Regions from separate parts of the Staphylococcus ursi genome, predicted to be linked through region 3. Evidence: predicted binding sites of a transcription regulator. Region 3 holds the regulator's gene; each other region holds the start of a gene.

Region 1 (4,226 bases), 610 kb from region 3:
CGTTGGTTTTATGATAGGTAGTATGAATATTTTATTTTCATTTGCACTCTCTTTTTAATTCAATGTTGTCTTTGGTGATGCCTGGAATTGCGGGCTTTTGTACCTCTTCAATTCTTATTAGCTTTGATCAGAATGGGTGGATTAAATCTAGATGTCAAATGAGAGTAGCATTAGTCCTTAAATATCACAGCCGTTTACAATATCATTTAATAATGTTCTCAAATGTGCATCTCTTTTTTCGATTTCCATACATGTAAAATTAATTAAGTCTTGTTTGTCCGCTTCTTTATCCTCATTAAAATGAATAATAACGGTTCTTTCATCGTTTGTCGGGCGCTCTTTAATAATCCATTTCATTTCTACCAAATTGTTGTAAGTTCTTGTACGTTTGTAAGTCTTAACTTTCACGTAGTTATCCATTTCTTTTAATGTCATCGAACCTTGATCCCAAAGTGTCAGTAAAATCAAAAACTCTTCTTTTGATAAACGATATTTTCCCTCAATTTCTTCAAAAATGTCTTCAACTTCTTTTTGCAGTTGGTCAAGGAGCATGATATCGCTCACTTTATAATTATTTTTTTCAATCATAATACCCCCCCATTCTTTGCTACCTATCGTTTATTTGTACCCACAAAATAGAAAACTAATCATATTTAATATATTAGTAATACTTTGTTATTTTAAAATTTGAAGTTGTAGAACATTTTCTTCAAATTATTTACTTTTGCAATCGCTTATTTAAGTTATAGCCCTATTTTGTAGTGCATTACTGAGTTCGAAATAAAAGCAATTATTCATATACTAAAGTTGTGGGGATTTATTCTCAGCAAATAAAATGGCCCTACTCTCTACAAGAAGAGATAGGACCATTTAAAAGTTGCTTTATTTATTATTTTTATTAGAAAAGGTGAGAAATAGAATCTTGCATATCTTTTAAGATTTTAACAGATTTAGCGAATTTTTCTTTTTCTTCGTCATTTAATGGTGTTTCAATGACGCGTGAAGCACCCTCACCGTTAATCACTGTTGGCACACCAGTGTATACACCTTCATGACCGTATTCACCTTCTAAGTAACTTGACACTGTTAATACGATGTTTTGATTTTTTAAGATAGCTTTTGAGATATGCATTAATCCCATTGCCACGCCGTAGTATGTCGCACCTTTTGCTTTAATGATGTCATATGCTGCATCACGTGTATTCACATAAATATCTTCAATTAAATGTGCTTTTTCAGGATCATTTTTCAATTGATCATAAATTGAAACACCTGCAATTGTTGCACCTGACCATACTGGTACTTCTGAGTCACCGTGTTCCCCAATGATATAACCATGAATACTTGCTGGAGCTACATCGAACGCTTCACTAATTAAATGTCTGAAACGTGCTGTATCTAAAATTGTACCTGAACCGATAACTTTGTGTTTTGGTAAGCCCGAATATTTTAAAGTGACGTAAGTTAAAATATCTACTGGGTTCGCTGCGATTAAGAAAATACCATCGAAGCCACTATCCATAATTGATGTCACGATATCTTTATAAATTTTTGCATTTTTTTCTACTAAGTCTAAACGTGTTTCACCAACTTTTTGAGGCGCACCCGCACAAATCACGACTAAATCTGCATCACCACAGTCAGAATATTCACCTGCTACGACTTTAACTGGGGAATCTGCATACGGTGCACCGTGGTTTAAATCTAATACATCTCCAAGTACTTTATCTTTATTGATATCGATAATAACAAGTTCATCAGCTACACCTTGACTCATCATTGTAAAGGCATAGCTTGCACCCACTGCACCATTACCTACTAATACCACTTTATTACCTTTTGTCTTCATGAAAAACACTCTCCTAACTATGCCAAATTTGTTCACTATTTATTACTTGTGATTATTTTCACATATATAATTTAACACGTTTTCCATTTTCTTTCAACGATGAATTTTTAGGACAAACGAAAATTAATCGTTCATCCTATACTTTTTGTATATTTTTTACTTATTTAAGGCTATTTTCATCTTCAACTAAATAGCCTGCCGCATACACCCGATTGTTTAAAAAGCTCAAAATATAACGCATTACGGCTTCACGTTCAGGTTCATTATGAATTTCATGTGCAAGCTCAGGCCACGCTTTAAAATAAACTTCATCTAAATTCAATGATTGCAATAATTGATGTGTCACTTCAGTATCCGAAATTTGATCAGCTGTCCCGTACATAATGCACATCGGTTTGGCCGTTAATTTATGAAGATGATCAGCTGTATCTTTCATTGTACGTACAACTTCTTTATACCAATGATAGCTCACTTTTTTTAACATCATCGGGTCATTTCGAGTTTCTTCTTGTACTTCTGAATTTCGTGTCAGTGCCTCAGCTTCAATACCTATATCAAACTTTGTCCCTTTTGAAACGTCACCAATGTTGGACACTAAAATATTTTTACGCGTTTTATAATGTTTTTGAAATGCTAGGAGTGGCGAAAGTAAAATTAAACCTTCTATATCCAATTGCACTTTTTCTAATAAGTTTAAACAAATCAAACCACCTAATCCGACGCCAATCATAAAAATAGGCAAATGATATTCTTCAGCGATTTCAACCCATTCCAACACGCGCTCTTGGTAGACTTCAAAGTTTTGGATTTGCCCTTTATTCATACGCGAAGTTTGGCCTTGTCCTGGCAAATCGCCCATAATGACATGGTAGCCATTGCGTTTCAAATGAGTAATGACATAGGCATAACGTCCTGTATGTTCTAGCATATTGTGTACAATGACGATGACCCCTTTAGCCTCACCTTCAGTTTCCCATTTCCACATACTCCATTATCCTTCCTTTAATTCTATGTATTATAACATCTATTATAGCGTGACTCCCCCATTCATCGCGACTAAAAACATAAAAAACACGTGAATCCGTCATGACATATCGCCACAACCATTTCACGTGTTGCGTTCATTTTATACAAGTTTAAATGTTTTACGCATCCAACTCACACGTAATAATAATATAGTTAATAAAATCTCATAAAATGTAGGGAAAAATTTTGCCACTAAGAGTAACATCAATTGTCCAAAGAATGTTCCCTCGCCTTGGCTTACATTAAATTGCGCTAAAACTCCTACATCTATTACATTCAAACCCACAATTACGACAATAACTGGCCAAATTTTCTTTGTTAAAATACCTATAATTAATCCGATAACGACCAATACAATCAGTTCAAATATAAAATACTGCACAAATGTGTCTAACTGCGTCCCAAAAATGTAGAATGTCATATCTCTAAACATTGTCTATCTCCCTTAAAAAGATTTCACTTTATTTTACCATGATTTACTTGCCCGTCATTTAAAGATATCGTAAAGATTCAGTCACGCCATTTACACTATATTAATATTCATAACTGTATTTTATTATCTTTAGAAGAACTTCACAGTGATTTCATCAAAACTTGACATCGTCGTGCTATATTGTAAATAAACAAAGTCAGATTAAAGGAGTTCATGATGAAGCTCGTTTATAAATGTTTGTTATGCATCATTCTTTTCTTATGTACACCACTTATCGCAGCGATCGCTCAAGAGCCTATTACGATAGAAGTACACCAGTGAATCATGCATTATGAATACTCTTTTTATAACTTTTTTCACATTGAATGATGACTGAATGATAGCGTAACCACTCGACTTTATAAAATTCGCACCTTTTGATATGAAAACGTTTTCTTCCCTTATCTGTTCATGATACACTGATATTACAACAGAAACATAATGGGAGGAATTTAGCATGGCCTTAGTCAAACACTTTTTTATCGCATTGTCTAATAATGCATTTTTAAATTCAGTAGCGAAAACCATTGGGCCTTCACTAGGGGCAAACAGAGTGGTCGCGGGGAATACAATTGATGATGTGATTAAAACGATTAAACGACTGAACGAGAAAAATATTTCAGTTACAGTAGATAATCTCGGTGAATTTGTGAATAACGAACGAGATGCTATTGAAGCGAAAAATAATATATTAAAAGTGATGGAAGCGATTCATGAACATCAATTAGACGCACACATGTCGGTCAAACTGAGTCAGCTCGGTAGTGAATTTGACCGTGCCCTTTCATATCGCAACATACATCAAATCGTTTCTAAAGCGCAAGAATACGATCACATGCATATCAACATTGACACAGAAAAATATGATAGTTTATTTGA
Region 2 (4,226 bases), 1.2 Mb from region 3:
GAACTTAAGGAATAAAAAAGAAATTGCCAAAGAAATTGCTATTGCTTCTATCAAGTTTCACGATCTGAAAAATGATCGCCTTAGTAGCTACGATTTGAAAATTGATGAGATGTTGGCTTTTGAAGGGGACACTGCATTGTACATAATGTATACTTATGCAAGGATTCAATCTATCTTAGGAAGAACCAAATACTCTGATGATTTTAAGGGGGATTTTCAGTTTGAGGAAAGTATGTGGCCTATTTTAAAACATTTAAAATCCTATAATGAAGTTTTGGAATTATCTGCTATAAACTATACTCCATCTTCAATATGTAGATATTCTTTACAGTTATGTCGTCTTTTTAATAGGTATTATAATATTGAAAGAATATTAGAAAGTACAAACGAAAAGTCAAAAATAACTTTATTAAAAATAGTTTCCAAAAACATTGAAGATTCCATGGAGTTACTAGGTATAAATTTAGTGAAAGAAATATAGATATATTAATTTAAAATATAATTACATTAATATTATCGGTCAAGAATTTTACGGGTTCTTTGACAAATGTGATTGATGAGCAAAAACATAGAGATTAAGTGACATAAAGTTGCTTAATCTCTTTTTTTAGAAGTGCTATAAAAATATTCCTACATAAAATGATATGACTACATAAATGATCAAAATTTTTATAAACAAAAAAATTCGATGTATAAGTATCACCATAATTTTATGAGCACATCGTTGGCAAGAGATCCTCATCAATCTTTTGGAGGAAGAAAAGCAATATTGTTAAAAATAAATGCACCTAAAGGAACAAAAGTTTTGAATGTTTTAGTATGTAAATGGCGGTTATAAAATGTAGGAAAATGGCAGAATGAAAATATTGTTTTTTCTACATTTTTTATTGTGGTGCGCCTGGCATGGGTAACATCTAGACGGTGAAAGTCCGTTACAGGCTTGGTAGTAGGAACTGTTAGCGAAAGACAAGGGTGTCCATTGCGAAGTGGAATCTGAAGGTTTTGACTTTATCATCAATAGCTAAGTTATGTATAGCGTATGATAGTTCGATATTTTCTCTAATAGTTAAATATTCTTGACCTTCCCCATATTTGTAAGAAAAAAATATTTATTTTTTCTTTATGCTAAGAGGCTATCATAACTTCCAATTTAAAAGATTAAATATGCCTAACTGATGGATAATCGTTCCTAACTATTTATTAAAAATTTTAATTCTGATCAAATTATTATATTATATACTAATTGTAAACTTTAAAAGCCATAACTATCAAAATGTTTGAAATACAGAAAATCTTTGCTCATAAATATTTACTTCACTATTACCCTATTTTTTCATTTCCGTCTACACAAACTGTATTCAACATCTTTAACCGTTTTCACGCGCACAACAAAGCTAGGGAATCCTACTAGTGAATTAGGCATTTCCCTAATATCTTCCATATGTGAATAAATGTACAATCAGTGTGATAGGGCGTGCTATGCGAAAAAGGAGGATATCTATGGCTAAATTTGGAATGCAATTTTTTAAACCGACTGAAAAATTTAATGGCAATTGGTCAGTATTAGAACATAAAAGCCGTGAATGGGAAAAGATGTATCGTGAAAGATGGAGTCATGACAAAGTGGTTCGTACGACACATGGCGTCAACTGTACGGGGTCATGCTCATGGAAAGTATTTGTGAAAAACGGTGTCATTACTTGGGAAAATCAACAAATCGACTATCCGAGTTGTGGGCCGGATATGCCGGAGTTTGAACCGCGTGGCTGTCCGCGTGGGGCGTCGTTTTCTTGGTATGAATATAGCCCGTTACGCATTAAATACCCATATGTCAGAGGTAAACTTTGGGATTTATGGACGGCAGCTTTAGAGGAACATCAGGATCCTATTAAAGCATGGGCGTCTATTGTAGAAGATGAAGAAAAAGCAAAAATTTATAAATCTGCACGTGGTAAAGGGGGACATGTCCGTACAAATTGGAAAGATGTGTCTCAACTCATCTCAGCACAGCTCATTTATACGATTAAAAAAGATGGTCCAGACCGTATTGCTGGTTTCACGCCAATTCCAGCGATGTCGATGATCAGTTATGCTGCGGGTGCGCGTTTTATTTCGTTGCTCGGTGGGGAGATGTTGAGTTTCTATGATTGGTATGCGGATTTACCACCAGCGTCGCCACAAATTTGGGGTGAACAAACAGACGTGCCGGAATCAAGTGACTGGTACAATTCGTCTTATATTATGATGTGGGGCTCAAACGTACCGCTCACACGTACACCGGATGCACACTTTATGACGGAAGTACGTTATAAAGGTGCAAAAGTTGTGTCTGTTGCGCCGGATTACGCTGAAAATGTGAAGTTTGCGGACAATTGGTTGGCACCAAATCCAGGTACAGATGCGGCGATTGCACAAGCGATGACACACGTCATTTTACAAAAGTTTTATGAAGATGAGCCGTCAGAAATGTTCATCAATTATGCGAAACAATATTCAGATATGCCATTTATCCTGCGTCTCGATCAAGATGACAATGGCTTTAAAGCAGGTCGCTTCTTACGTTCAAGTGATTTAGGACAAACATCTGAAAACAGCGAATGGAAGCCGATGATCATCGACCGTTTAACAGATTCGCTACAAGTGCCAAACGGAACAATGGGTCAACGTTGGGAAGAAGGCAAACAGTGGAATTTGAAGTTGGAAAATGAAGCGGGCGAGAAGATTGATCCAGCGATGACTGTGGTTGACGGTGACTATGAATTGGTTACGATGCAGTTCCCTTACTTTGATAATGATGGCAATGGTGTCTTCAAACGTGTCATTCCAGTGCGTCACGTGACATTGGCAGATGGTGAAACGGCCTACGTAACGACAGTGTATGACTTGATGGCGAGCCAATACGGTGTGAAACGTTTCAATCATGAATTAGAAGCAAAAGGTTTTGATGATGCAACGTCGTTCTACACACCAGCGTGGCAAGAAAAGATTACAGGTGTGAAAGCGAGCACTGTGACGCAAGTCGCGATGGAATTTGCACAAAATGCGATAGATACAGGTGGTCGCTCAATGATTATTATGGGTGCGGGTATCAATCACTGGTTCAACTCTGATACGATTTATCGCTCTATCCTAAATTTAGTCATTTTATGCGGATGTCAAGGTGTGAATGGCGGGGGCTGGGCGCACTATGTCGGACAAGAGAAATGTCGACCAATTGAAGGTTGGAGTACGATTGCCTTTGCGAAAGATTGGCAAGGTCCACCACGTTTACAAAACGGGACAAGTTGGTTCTATTTTGCGACAGATCAATGGAAATATGAAGAGTCTGGTGTCGACCGATTAGCGTCTCCATTAGCTGAAAACATTCAATTACAACACCCTGCAGATTATAACGTGTTAGCGGCGCGTAATGGTTGGTTACCATCATATCCACAATTTGATCGCAACAGTTTACTTTGGGGTGAAGAAGCACGTGATGCTGGTGAGTTTACGAATGAAGCCATTTTGAACCGTGCGGTTGACGATGTGAAATCACGCCGTACACGTTTTGCGGTTGAAAATCCAGACTTACGTAAAAACCATCCGAAGTCACTTTTCGTATGGCGTTCGAATTTGATTTCAAGTTCTGCTAAAGGTCAAGAGTATTTTATGAAGCATTTACTCGGTACGAAATCGGCACTTATGGCGGAACCGAATGAAACAGACAAGCCATCAGAAATTGAGTGGGGTGAAGATACAGTCGGAAAACTCGACTTACTCGTGTCATTAGATTTCCGTATGACAGCGACACCACTTTATTCGGATATCGTATTACCGGCAGCAACATGGTATGAAAAACATGACATTTCATCAACGGATATGCATCCATTCGTTCATCCGTTCAACCCAGCGATTGACCCGTTATGGGAATCACGTTCAGACTGGGATATTTTCAAAACGTTGAGCCGTACTTTTTCAGATATGGCACGCGTGCACTTAACAGGGACTTATAAAGACGTTGTGACTGCACCACTTGCGCACGATTCAAAACAAGAAATTTCACTCGCATATGGTGAAGTGAAAGACTGGACAAAAGGTGAAGTCGAAGCTGTACCAGGAAAAACAATGCCAGCATTTGCCATCGTTGATCGTACGTATACAGATGTGTATGACAAGTTCATCTCAGTTGGCCCATTACTTGAAAACGGTAAAGTAGGTGCGCATGGTGTCAGCTTCTCTGTCAAAGA
Region 3 (4,226 bases):
CTATGGATTTTATTGCATTCATTTTGTATATCCCGTATAATACCTATTTAAATAATCGGATATGGAAAGGGGTTATTCTTATGTGGACAATGATCAGTGGTTTAACTGTTGGGGTTTTACTCGGTTTCGTTATGCAACGTACACGATTTTGCCTAACAGGAGGCTTTAGAGATATGTATGTGCAAAAAAACAATAAAATGTTCTATGCCTTACTAGTTGCTATTTCAATTCAAGCGGTCGGGTTATTTGTTTTTACGTCCATAGGTGTTTTGACTATACATAATGGTACCTTCCCTATTGTCGGCACCATCATTGGATCATTTATTTTTGGTGTAGGTATTGTATTGGCTGGTGGATGTGCAACAGGAACGTGGTATCGTGCTGGTGAAGGTCTTATAGGAAGTTGGATCGCGTTGGTTATGTATGGATTGTTTGCTGCGATTTCAAAATTTGGCATTTTATTACCATTGAAAAATGTCATTAACAGCCAAACCGTCGCTAATGCAGATATTTCTACTTCAACTGGTATACCGAGTTGGTTGTGGATTACCGCATTAGTGAGTATAACAGTATTTTTAGTCATCAAAACTTTACGTAAGCCAAAACCTAAAGTGACGATTCCGAAATTAAAATCACGTTATACAGGTGTACGTTACTTTTTATTTGAAAAACGATTCCATCCATTTGTTGCAGCGATTGCAATAGGACTGATTGCGTTAATCGCTTGGCCGATGAGTTATTCAACTGGGCGTGAAGGGGGTTTAGGTATTACGACACCTTCTGCACATATCATTCAATTTTTAACTACAGGCGATTTATCTCTAATTGATTGGGGCGTCTTCCTTGTATTGGGTATTTTCTTAGGTTCTTATATTGCTGCGCGTGGTGCAAAAGAGTTTAAATGGCGTTTACCAGATATTAAAACCATTCGTAACAGTGCCATTGGTGGCGCTTTTATGGGTTTTGGTGCAGCAGTCGCTGGAGGTTGCTCTATCGGTAATGGTTTAGTTGCTACAGCAGCGCTTTCATGGCAAGGATGGTTAGGTTTAGCTTCAATGATACTAGGGACATGGTTTATCAGTTATTTCTTATTTGTAAAACCACTAAATGCCGCACGACGTCAAACGCATATTGCTAGTACTTCAGCAAATGCATCTCATTAAATCATTAAAGAAAGGTGATAAATGATGAAACACGAATTAGGCACTATCGGAATGGTATGCCCTTTCCCATTAATAGAAGCACAAAAGAAAATGGAAGGTTTAAATATTGGGGATGAATTGAAAATTGATTTCGATTGCACACAAGCTACAGAAGCTATACCTCAATGGGCAGCAGAGCAGAATTATCCGATTACTGAATTTGAGCAATTAGGTGATGCTTCTTGGACCATTACCGTTCAAAAAGCTTAATGATTAACGTACAAAAAAGCAACGCCCACCTAATCACAAGGACGTTGCTTTTTTGTTATCTAGTCATATTTAGCGCACTCTAAAATGAGCTATTTATTATGAGCACAGTTCATCAACATTTACCCTTCTGTCGTACCATAATTTTTCATAAAGAAGAGTAGCGATTGGAGTTCAATCCCTAAGTCAATTTGATGCACTTGTACTGATTGTGGCGCGTGAACACGTTTTGGTGTAAAGTTCAAGATACCTTTGATGCCTGCTTCTACTAACTGATCTGTCACTGCTTGTGCTGCTGATTCAGGTGTCGCAATAATGACAACTTCTAATTCGCCTGAAGCAATGGTTTCTTTAATGTCATCCATCGACTTAATCGTAATATCCCCTACTGTTGTACCGATAATGTCTTCTCTAATGTCAAAAGCTTCTGTAATGGTCATATCATCATGGATTGAAAAGTTATAAGAAATTAAAGCCGTACCTAAGTGACCGACACCGACAATACCAATTTTGATAATATCTGAATCACTCAATTCTGACTTAAAAAATTCTAATAAACTATCAATATTATAACCGTAACCTTTTTTACCTAATTCACCAAAATAAGAAAAATCTCGACGTATTGTGGCTGAATCTATATTTAAGCCTTCGCTAATGGCTTTCGAATTAACACGATCTTCGCCTTTCGCTTTTAAAGTATTCACAAATCTATAATACAAAGGGAGACGTTTTAAAGTCGCTCTAGGAATTTTGTTCATTGATTTTCCCATTTTGAAGTCCTCCGATATGATTTCTAATGTATGTGATAGCTTTCACAGTGTGTGTGTTTTATTATAACTTAATTTATATGATAAGGAAACATTTAGTATTTGATACATATAGGATTTGATGTACAATAAATAAGAATGAAAGGAGTATGCCCTATGATTTTAATGCAGTTAAGTCAGATTACGAAATCGTTTGATGGCGAAGAAATTTTTGAAGGCGTTAATTTTGAAGTGAAAACGGGTGAGCGCATTGGTATCGTAGGTCGAAACGGTGCGGGGAAATCCACATTGATGAAAATTATCGCAGGTGTGGAATCATATGACTCAGGCCATATCTCAAAAATCAAAGGTCTTAAACTCGGCTATTTGACACAACAAATGACTTTAAATGCTGAAAATACTGTTTTTGAAGAAATGGCAAAACCTTTTGAAAAAGTTAAAGCGATTGGCAAGCGCATGCAAGAAGAAACAGACTGGCTTGCTGCACATGCCGAAGCTTATGAAACAACAGAATATCAAACACATATCGCAAAATATGAACAATTATCCAATGAATTTGAACAACTCGGTGGCTATCATTATGACAGTAAAATTAAAACTGTGTTGAATGGCCTTGATTTTAGTGAAGCCGATTACGACCGTCCAATTAACGATTTTAGTGGTGGTCAAAAAACGCGTCTCTCTCTCGCACAAATGTTATTGAGTGAACCTGACTTGCTTTTACTCGATGAACCGACAAACCATTTAGACATGGCGACAACAGAATGGTTAGAAGATTATTTGAAATATTTTAAAGGCGCTATCGTCATTATTTCACATGACCGCTTCTTCCTCGATAAAATTGTGACGCAAATCTATGACGTCTCTCTTGGCGAAGTGAAACATTATGTCGGAAATTATACAAAGTTTATCCAGTTACGTGATCAATACTTTCAAAAGCGACTCGCGGAATATGAACGCCAACAAAGCGAAATCAAACGGCTAGAAACGTTTGTCGAGAAAAATATTACCCGTGCATCTACAAGCGGCATGGCAAAAAGTCGTCGTAAAATGTTAGAAAAAATGGCACGTATTGAAAAGCCAATGCTCGATGCGAGAAGTGCGAACATTCAATTCGATTTCGATCGCAATACGGGCAATGACGTCATGCATATACAAGACTTAGAGATTGGTTACAGCGCACCAATTACAGTACCGATTCATTTTGAAATTAATAAAGGCGACCACATTGGGATTATCGGTCCGAATGGTATTGGGAAATCGACATTAATTAAAACTTTAGCAAAACGAGTTCCCCCTCTCTCAGGTCAAATCATTGAAGGGGCTAACTTGAAAATTGGCTATTATGACCAGAAACAAGCAGAGTTCCGTTCTAATAAAACCATTTTAGATTTCGTCTGGGATCAATACCGTCATATGCTGGAAAAAGATGTGCGCGCGGTATTAGGCCGCTTTTTATTCACACAAGATGAAGTGCTAAAAGTGATTAACGACCTTTCTGGTGGCGAAAAAGCGAGACTCCAACTGGCATTATTAATGTTAGAACGCAATAATGTACTCATTTTGGACGAACCAACAAACCATCTCGACATCGATTCAAAGGAAATGTTAGAACAAGCGTTAAAAAACTTTGAAGGCACTTTAATTTTCGTATCACACGATCGTTATTTTATTAATGAACTTGCCAATCGTATTTTTGATTTAAATAAAACAGGCGGTCATCTGTATTTAGGTGACTACCAATATTACTTAGAAAAGTTAGAGCAGCAAAACGCACTTGCTGCATACGAAGAACAACGTGAAGACAATAATGCCAATGATGAATCGGCTAGTTCACAAAATACGTATCAAGACCAAAAAGCGTTGCGTCGTGAAAAACGTAAAATCGAGCGCCAAATCGAAGCGGAAGAGCAAAAAATTATGGAATTAGAAGCACGTATCGAAGAAATTGATGTCGCAATGACAGATGACGCAACGATGAATGATTATGAAAAAACACAAGCTTTAGCTGACGAACGAACAAGTATCGAACAATCTTTAGAACAAGTCA
Region 4 (4,226 bases), 1.3 Mb from region 3:
CACCTATTGCATAGTCGTTACATAGTTTCGTGGAATGTACGAGAAATAACGTCTAATTGTTGTTCGCGTGTTAATTTAATGAAGTTTACAGCATATCCAGAAACACGCACTGTTAATTGTGGATATTCTTCTGGGTGTTCCATTGCATCAAGTAATGTTTCTCTGTTAAAGACATTGATGTTCAAGTGATGACCATGTTGTAATGCGTAGCCATCTAAAATGCTCACTAAGTTTTGTTCTTGTGTTGCTTCTTCTTTACCTAATGATTTAGGTACGATACTGAATGTGTTAGAAATACCGTCTTTACAGCAATCATAAGGTAATTTTGACACTGATGATAATGAAGCTAGTGCACCATGATCATCTCTGCCGTGCATAGGGTTCGCACCTGGCGCAAATGGTTCGCCTGCTTTACGTCCATCTGGTGTGTTACCTGTTTTCTTACCGTAAACAACATTTGACGTGATTGTCAATACACTCATCGTATGTTCAGAGTCACGGTATGTTTGATGTTTGCGTAGTTTTCTCATAAAGCTTTCAACTAATTGCACTGCGATATCATCTACACGTGGATCGTTGTTACCATATTTTGGATAGTCGCCTGTTGTTTCAAAGTCAACTACGAGACCATTTTCATCGCGAATTGTGCGAACTTGACCGTATTTAATGGCAGAAAGTGAGTCCGCTGCAACTGATAAGCCTGCAATACCTGTCGCCATCGTACGGTGCACATCTGTATCATGCAGTGCCATTTCGATACGTTCGTAGCTGTATTTATCATGCATATAGTGAATGATATTTAATGAGTTGACGTAAACGCCTGCTAACCATTCCATCATTTCATCAAATTGGCGGTACACTTCATCATAATCTAAAATTTCAGATTGAATTGGTGCGAAGTTTGGTGCAACTTGAGCACCTGATTTTTCATCTTTACCACCATTAATCGCATACAATAATGTCTTCGCTAAATTGGCACGTGCACCGAAGAATTGCATTTGTTTACCGATACGCATAGCAGATACACAACATGCAATACCGTAATCGTCACCGTAGCTTTCACGCATTAAATCATCATTTTCGTACTGAATTGAGCTTGTTTTAATACTCATTTTCGTACAGTAGCGTTTGAAGTTTTCAGGTAAACGAGTTGACCATAATACTGTCAAGTTTGGTTCTGGTGCTGGTCCTAAGTTGTCGAGTGAATGTAAGAAACGGAATGAGTTTTTCGTTACCATTGGGCGGCCGTCAATACCGACACCACCGATAGATTCCGTTACCCAAGTCGGATCACCTGAGAATAATGCATTGTAATCAGGTGTACGCGCAAATTTCACTAAACGTAATTTCATGATGAAGTGGTCAATGATTTCTTGTACTTCAGTTTCAGTCATCGTACCTGCTTCTAAGTCACGTTCAGCATAAATATCAAGGAAAGTTGAAGTACGTCCTAAACTCATTGCTGCACCGTTTTGTTCTTTAATCGCTGCAAGGTAAGCAAGGTAGAGCCATTGCACCGCTTCTTTAAAGTTTTCAGCTGGGCGACTTAAATCAAATCCGTAACGTTCACCGAGTTGTTTTAATTCGTTTAATGAACGATATTGCTCTGACACTTCTTCGCGTAAACGAATCACGTCTTCAGTCATTGTTGATGATAAGTCATTGAAGTCTTTTTGCTTTTCTGCCATTAAGAAATCAATACCGTATAATGCGACACGCCGATAGTCCCCAATAATACGGCCACGTCCATAAGCATCTGGTAAACCTGTAATAATCCCTGCTTTACGACAAGCTAACATTTCTTTTGAATACGCATCGAATACACCTTGGTTATGTGTTTTACGATACTCTGTAAAAATGTGTTCTGTTTCTTTATCTAATTCATAACCGTACGCTTCACATGCTGCTTTTGCCATACGGATACCGCCAAATGGTTGCATCGAACGTTTGAATGGTTTGTCTGTTTGCACACCGACAATTTGTTCTAATGATTCATCCAAGTAACCTGCATCATGGGATAAGATTGTTGATGGCACTTTTGTATCCATATCCCAAATACCACCACGTTCACGCTCTTCTTTTGATAATGCCATTACTTGATCCCACAATTTCTTTGTTGCTTCAGTTGAACCGGCTAAGAAACTGTCGTCTCCTTGATAACCTGTAAAGTTCAATTGTATAAATTCACGGACGTCTACATTGCGTATCCAACGTCCAGTTTTAAAACCTTCCCATGCATTATGTTTTACTTGAGTGTCTTTAATCATGCGCTTACCTCCAATTAGGTTTGTTCATCATTTCACAATAAGTATAACAACAATTGTGAATATAATCACTTAAAATTGGAAGCGTTTTATAAAATGTCAAGATTTCGCTTTATTTTGTATAATAATTTGTCACAATCTATAAAAATTTTAAAAAGAACTTTTTTATTGCGTAACTATTTTTATACATTTTTAGATAACTTGATTGGTCAATATAAAGGCGTGAATAACTGTGCTTTCTGCGATTGAATCCATATTTAAAGACGCAAAATTAAAAAGCGCCACTTTGTATCTTTCAACAAAATGACACTTTCAATGCTTTTATTTATTATCTTCTGTTGCAGTAAAACGATAAATTTCAGAATCATACAATTTTAAAACTTTCCATAAAATGTAATCGACAATAAAGCCGACAACTAAAGGAATGACGAAAAATACTGCAAGGACAATCAGTAAGTTGGTCATACCATTGCCGTCCATTAATTCTAAAGCTTTAATTGGACCGACTAAACCAACAATGCCAAACCCCGCTGTTTCTTTCACACCTGAAATATCGAACAATGCACCTGCCGCACCTGTCACGGCTGCTGTAATGCCGATTGGTAATAGTAAAATAGGATGGCGAATCATGTTAGGAATCATCATTTTCATTCCACCTAATAAAATCGCAATAGGTACACCAATTTTATTCACACGTAATGTACCGATGAAAAGAACGATAGCTGCAACGGCAACACCAATAGCTGCTGATCCTGCTGCTAAACCTGAAATACCAATCGCTAAACCGACGCCGATTGTTGAAATCGGAGAAACAATAATGAATGAAAATAAGACTGCAATCAAAATCCCCATCAACACGGGCTGCAATGTCATAAATGTATTCACTAAACTACCGATAGCTAACGTAATTTTGCTGACATAAGGTAATGTCCACAAACCAATCAGCCCAGCGCCACCGCCTACGATAATCGGTAATAAAATCACGTTCAAACTTCCTAAGCGATGGCCTAGCCATAATACAATCAGCACTGCAATAGATGCCGTAATCATCGTATTGATTAAATCACCAATACCGACCAATTGCCAACCTGCTGGCGTCACTTTAGCGGCCCCTGAACCCACAAATGCTGCTGCACCAACCAAAGCTGTTGCCATTGGATTTAAATTGAATTGTAACGCGATGAGGACACCGACCATAATCGGTAGCGCAAATTGTACCCCTAAGACAACTTGATTCATCGTTGCAAAAATATCGGCGTATTGACTTAAATATTTAAACAATCCACCTAACACTGCATTCGGAATAAGCCCAGCAATAATTGCGATGGCTAAACCATTTAATACTTTGAACATAAATGTTTTAAATGTCATTCTCTGCTCTGCTGCTTCCATTTCCTTTTCCACCTCACTGTTGAATTACATTTGAATCAATGAACTTCAAATGGTTTTAGAGGTACGTCGTTCATTCTACTTTTCCACTTTTTCTGTCCCCTTCAAATGCGCTTCGTACCACAATAGTGATAGCGTAACCGAACGAAGATGATTTAGCAATACTATTTTTTCAAATATTCGCAATTTAATGCGACTTAATTCATTCCACTTTATATCAATTTGATTTGTCGTTTATCCTATACATAATTCATGTTTACGCAAAAAGAAGAGGCAAGGACACAATAAAGTTCCCCCTGCCTCTTCCTATGATTTTATGATTATTTTTGAGTTGCTGAATATTTACTATGTACACGCATCATCGTATCAATTCGTGATTCTGCAAGATGTTCTGCTGCTTGTAATGGTAAAATACCTTCTTCTTTTGCGATCGTGAAAATTTTGTCCATTTGCTCGTAAATGTTTTTCACTTTCTTTTCAGCACGTTCACGATGATATTGACCGTACAACTCGTCTGCTACATTGATGACACCGCCACTGTTAGCAACAAAGTCAGGCGCATAAATAATGCCG

Evidence for each region. The regulator Rex, encoded in region 3, represses fermentation and respiration genes when NADH is low (regulators of the CRP and FNR family bind a similar motif). The targets are predictions, from matches to a motif close to TTGTGAAATATTTCACAA.
Region 1: GZH82_RS06130 (L-lactate dehydrogenase) is a predicted target of Rex. The motif match lies at 1,896-1,913, and genes of this name have one in related genera.
Region 2: GZH82_RS02920 (nitrate reductase subunit alpha) is a predicted target of Rex. The motif match lies at 1,442-1,459, and genes of this name have one in related genera.
Region 4: pflB (formate C-acetyltransferase) is a predicted target of Rex. The motif match lies at 2,288-2,305, and genes of this name have one in related genera.

What each region holds. Positions count from the first base shown of each region.
Region 1 covers NZ_CP048279.1:1,314,984-1,319,209, reverse strand. Annotated here, with positions in the region: gene GZH82_RS06135 (transcriptional regulator, SarA/Rot family) at 178-588, opposite strand; gene GZH82_RS06130 (L-lactate dehydrogenase) at 899-1,849, opposite strand; gene GZH82_RS06125 (alpha/beta fold hydrolase) at 2,010-2,834, opposite strand; gene GZH82_RS06120 (hypothetical protein) at 2,976-3,308, opposite strand; gene GZH82_RS06115 (proline dehydrogenase family protein) at 3,805-4,226, shown strand, end outside.
Region 2 covers NZ_CP048279.1:675,741-679,966, forward strand. Annotated here, with positions in the region: gene argS (arginine--tRNA ligase) at 1-481, shown strand, start outside; gene GZH82_RS02915 (ADP-ribosyltransferase) at 713-838, shown strand; gene GZH82_RS02920 (nitrate reductase subunit alpha) at 1,501-4,226, shown strand, end outside.
Region 3 covers NZ_CP048279.1:1,924,281-1,928,506, forward strand. Annotated here, with positions in the region: gene GZH82_RS08945 (YeeE/YedE family protein) at 81-1,163, shown strand; gene GZH82_RS08950 (sulfurtransferase TusA family protein) at 1,188-1,412, shown strand; gene GZH82_RS08955 (redox-sensing transcriptional repressor Rex) at 1,532-2,179, opposite strand; gene GZH82_RS08960 (ABC-F family ATP-binding cassette domain-containing protein) at 2,333-4,226, shown strand, end outside.
Region 4 covers NZ_CP048279.1:627,399-631,624, reverse strand. Annotated here, with positions in the region: gene pflB (formate C-acetyltransferase) at 18-2,267, opposite strand; gene GZH82_RS02720 (PTS sugar transporter subunit IIC) at 2,586-3,656, opposite strand; gene GZH82_RS02715 (Glu/Leu/Phe/Val family dehydrogenase) at 3,974-4,226, opposite strand, start outside.